Regions from separate parts of the Bacillus sp. DX3.1 genome, predicted to be linked through region 2. Evidence: riboswitches for the same ligand, from Rfam matches in the RefSeq annotation. Region 2 holds a riboswitch; the other holds the start of a gene.

Region 1 (2,207 bases), 1.6 Mb from region 2:
TGGCATCCCCCACCACCATACTGGATAAATGAAAATAAATGAATCTGCTTCTTTAACTAACTTTCTATATTTCTCTGTCTCTTCTTCATACACTAAATCACGCCTTCTTTTTTCTTCATTAAAAATAAGGACTGGATTAAATTGCTCTTCATATAAATCAAGTGTTGTAACAGAATGATTCGTTTCCTGTAGTCCTTTTTGCACCTTCTCTAAAATAGCTGCGTTGAAACTAGATGGATTGGGATGTGCATATATGATTAATAGATTCATTACGAAGCAACACCTTTCCTTAAATTCCCTTTTGACTTTCATTCCTATCGCATGCTATTCTAATACTTGTCAACCGGCAAGCCCATTTGACAAAACAACTGACACCTACTCGGCGAAGGTGTCTCTTTTCGTTTCTAGCCGAAAAAAGTCCCTCTTTCAGGGCATATTCAACTTTTGACACTACACACTCAACACCATTCCCTTGTAAATAGGCTGCTCTTGCAGTCTTTTACACTACATACCTTTCTTTCAAACAGAATTTTCAAATAAATTATAACATAAAAAAAAGGAAGTCTAGCTCCCTTTTCTCGCTTTATAATACACACCTTTTTCTCCAAAGAGGTGCTCAGCTTCAGCTAAAGTAATCTTCCCATCCAGTTTCAGTTCATCTAGCAGCCGTGATAAATAAAATTGATGCAACATTTTTTTTGTGAATTTCCCCTCATGATGGGAAACGATATGTTCTTGAATATCTATAAGCGAAATCGGTTTATCCTGTTCAATCATGTATTCATACACTGCACTACGCAGTTTTATATACTTCTCAAGTGTCACAGTTATATTGCAACTCCTTTCTTCTCATTCTGTTCATCTCGTTTTCGGTTTTTTTTGCAATAAAAAAAACCTCTTCGATAAGAAGAAGCTACATATGTATATATCTTCATCTTATCTCCCAGAACAAATTTGTTCTGCTGGAATTAGCACCTGCATCGCGGTTGCTGGGTTTCATCGGGCCAGTCCCTCCACCTCTCTGGATAAGAAAATATTCACTTTATAGCCTACTATAATCCTTTTTATTTTAATTGTCAAATTATACAAAAATCATGCACTTAGACTTTTCAAAACAAGTTATATTTTCTTTCTTATCGCTCATACTACAAATGTATATACAAAAGGAGGTACGCAAAATGCAAAAAAATGCGCGTGGATATGTTCAAGATTCTTACCATTCTTTACATGAGGCAAAGCAATCTTTAGAAAACGCCTTACAAACAGTCGAAAAAAGCGATAATCGAAGACGAATTGAACAATCGCTACAAACTGTAGAAAGTGCACTAGAGCAATGTGACAGTACCGTAAATATGTTAGAACAAGAATGAATGCTCCCCGCCTTCTTCTTACAGGTGGTTTTTTTGATAAAAAAACACCCACATGGGTGTTTTTACATGGCATACTGAAATAGTATTGCCGTTGTGATTAGAAAATATACAGCATTCACAATTTCTAAAATACCTACTTTTAATATTGAAATTTTCTTCCCATACAATACAATCGCTCGAATTAGGCTTGGTATAAAAACTAACGAAAGCCATGGATTTACAATAAAGGACGCCGTGATTAAAAAGGTATGATAACCCCATGAAACATAGCGATAAGTCGGATTATGCTTTTCACGAATCATTGTTTTCACATAAAAAGTACTACCTAAAAAATAGAGAAAGGATACAATTGCAATACTCCAAGCTATTCCATCAATTGTTTTCATGGAGAAATAATAACTAATCATACCACCAATACAGAAAACAATAATTGCACAAATATCATTTACTAAAGCACGTTCTTTTTTTTGACGCGCATAATGCATATTCACAATAAATAACGGGATCATAACGACTGTAAATAAAAGAATCCGCCATTCATACATCAAAGCTATCATCCCGAAGACACATGCGATAACAAAATAAATGATTGCCCAGTGTAAATAATATTTTTTTCGCGTTTGCCTTATATACATTAAAAACGGATATGTTGCTAAGTAGATAAATAACCAAGCAATAAATAGTGGAATATGATAGAAAGTAGCTTTACCAAGTAAAACGCTTAGTAAAAACGGAATGAGCAGCATCCCCCAGGCACCATGCTGCTTTGGAACAACTGGCTTCATGAATATAACACCTCACCTATGAAAATATTTCCCATTTACTATTATATAAAAT
Region 2 (2,207 bases):
GAAGGTCAATATGATGAAGAAAAAGGACAAGCTTATTTTAAAGAAATTTCAGAGAAACAAGCAGCTTAATGAATGATAGAGCCCTCACGGAAGACGTGGGGGCTTTTCTGTATAGAAAAGGGGTTGTAGTGTGATGAAAAGGAAATATGGAGATGGATCTTCATGGGAACGGTTAATAGATAAAACATATTCGGTGAAACAGGTACAAGAGGGGATGCTAGGTATACTACATATGAATGAAGTGAAGGCTCCTAGTTATAAACAATATAATGATCGGAAGCTTTGTATTGTAGATGCAGGTTATACTTGGATGCAGTATTTTATAAACGGGAAAAATTTTGCGATTACAGCGATGTTGAATGAAAAAAAAGAGCTTGTGCAGTATTATATTGATGTTGCAAAAGAGTATCAAATAGATGAAAGGGGAATGCCTTATTTCGATGATTTATATTTAGATGTTGTGTTGTTACCGAATGGTGATATATATTTGCTTGATGAAGATGAGTTAGAGGAAGCATATAGGGATAAAGATGTTTCTAAAGAAGAATATGATGTAGCTTGGACTACGGCAAAATGGCTTATAGAGACGATGAAAAAAGAAACGCTTTCCTGGTTTGCAGTTTTAGAAACAGAAATTCAAAAAACGAAATGTAACGTTTGATCCTATGAAATGTTTGGTGTATTCGTAATTTTGTATAAATATCAAAAAAATACCAACTATTTTTATAGAAATAATAATTGACTTTTGATTTGTAAACGAGTAAAGTTAGGAAAGAATTCCTTACAAAAAATAAAATATGAAACCTTCTTATAAAGAGAGGCGGAGGGACTGGCCCTACGATGCCTCGGCAGCGGACTCATCATAGAGTGCTGTGCCAAATCCAGCAAGTGTATGCTTGAAAGATGAGGAGAGTGTTTCTTATAGATGTATAAGACCTCTTCTCTTCGGAAGAGGTCTTTTGTTGTTAGAGAGAAAAGGTTTAGAAATAGGGAGAGGATGTTATTTTGAAACAAACGAGAGGAAATGGGTGGGCATTATTACCGCTTGGAATATTTTTAGCGCTATTCATTGGTTCTGGAATTATTACTGGCGATTTTTATAAATTGCCAATACTTGTAGCAATTTTAATTGCTGTGGCGGCAGCGTTAGCTATGAATCGAAAAGAAAGTTTTACAACAAAAGTTGAACGTTTTGCCAAAGGGGCTGGCAATCCGGATATTATGATTATGGTATTAATTTTTGTACTTGCTGGAGCATTTTCTGAAACTGCAAAAGGAATGGGCGGCGTGGAATCGACGGTAAATCTAGCCCTTGCTGTTTTACCGCAAGGATTTATTGTTGCTGGAATCTTTATTATTGGCTCATTTATTTCACTAGCGATGGGAACGTCAATGGGAACAATTGCTGCATTAGCACCCATTGCAGTGGGGGTTAGTGAGCAAACAGACATTTCATTGGCACTTGTGATGGCCACAGTTGTTGGTGGAGCGATGTTCGGTGATAATCTATCTTTTATTTCAGATACGACGATTGCTGCTGTTCGTTCGCAAGGAACGGAGATGAAAGATAAATTTAAAACAAACTTTTTAATTGTATTACCAGCTGCGGTTATTACCGTTGTGCTGTTGGTTGTGTTAACAATTGGAAATGATACAGAAATAAAGGCTCATGCATTCGATTGGGTGAAAATTTTACCGTATGCAGGTGTACTTGTTACAGCGTTACTTGGCTGGAATGTACTTATTGTATTAACAGGCGGAACAGTTTTATCGGGTATTATTGGTCTTATTGATGGTAGCTACACACTGGCAAGCTTCTTTAAAAGTGTAACAACGGGAATTAATGGCATGATGGAGTTAGTGCTATTAGCAATTTTGATCGGTGGAATGGTTGAAATCATTCAATATAATGGTGGTATTCAATATTTAATGAATACATTAACACGTAATATTCGTTCGAAAAAAGGTGCAGAGTTTGGAATTGCTGGTTTAGTGAGTTTGACAAATATGTGTACAGCAAATAACACTATTTCTATTATTTTCACTGGTCCGCTTGCAAAAAATATTGCTGATCAGTACGAAATTGATCCAAGAAAATCAGCGAGTGTATTAGATCTTTTCTCATGTTGTGTACAGGGGCTAATTCCATATGGTGCTCAAATGTTAACTGCGGCAGGATTTGCAGCATTGTCACCGATTGAATTGTT

What was found. A riboswitch is a leader RNA that binds a small molecule or an ion and turns the genes downstream of it on or off. The one in region 2 is predicted to bind S-adenosylmethionine.
Region 1: linked by a shared signal. The riboswitch ahead of QRE67_RS14860 (hypothetical protein) and the one ahead of QRE67_RS07010 (Na+/H+ antiporter NhaC family protein) in region 2 are both predicted to bind S-adenosylmethionine.

Annotation. Positions count from the first base shown of each region.
Region 1 covers NZ_CP128153.1:2,995,788-2,997,994, forward strand. Annotated here, with positions in the region: gene QRE67_RS14855 (NAD(P)H-dependent oxidoreductase) at 1-270, opposite strand, end outside; gene QRE67_RS14860 (hypothetical protein) at 565-825, opposite strand; SAM riboswitch class I at 934-1,032, opposite strand; gene QRE67_RS14865 (hypothetical protein) at 1,179-1,370, shown strand; gene QRE67_RS14870 (YwiC-like family protein) at 1,433-2,155, opposite strand.
Region 2 covers NZ_CP128153.1:1,402,438-1,404,644, forward strand. Annotated here, with positions in the region: gene gltP (glutamate/aspartate:proton symporter GltP) at 1-69, shown strand, start outside; gene QRE67_RS07005 (ribonuclease FAU-1 family protein) at 134-661, shown strand; SAM riboswitch class I at 806-910, shown strand; gene QRE67_RS07010 (Na+/H+ antiporter NhaC family protein) at 1,006-2,207, shown strand, end outside.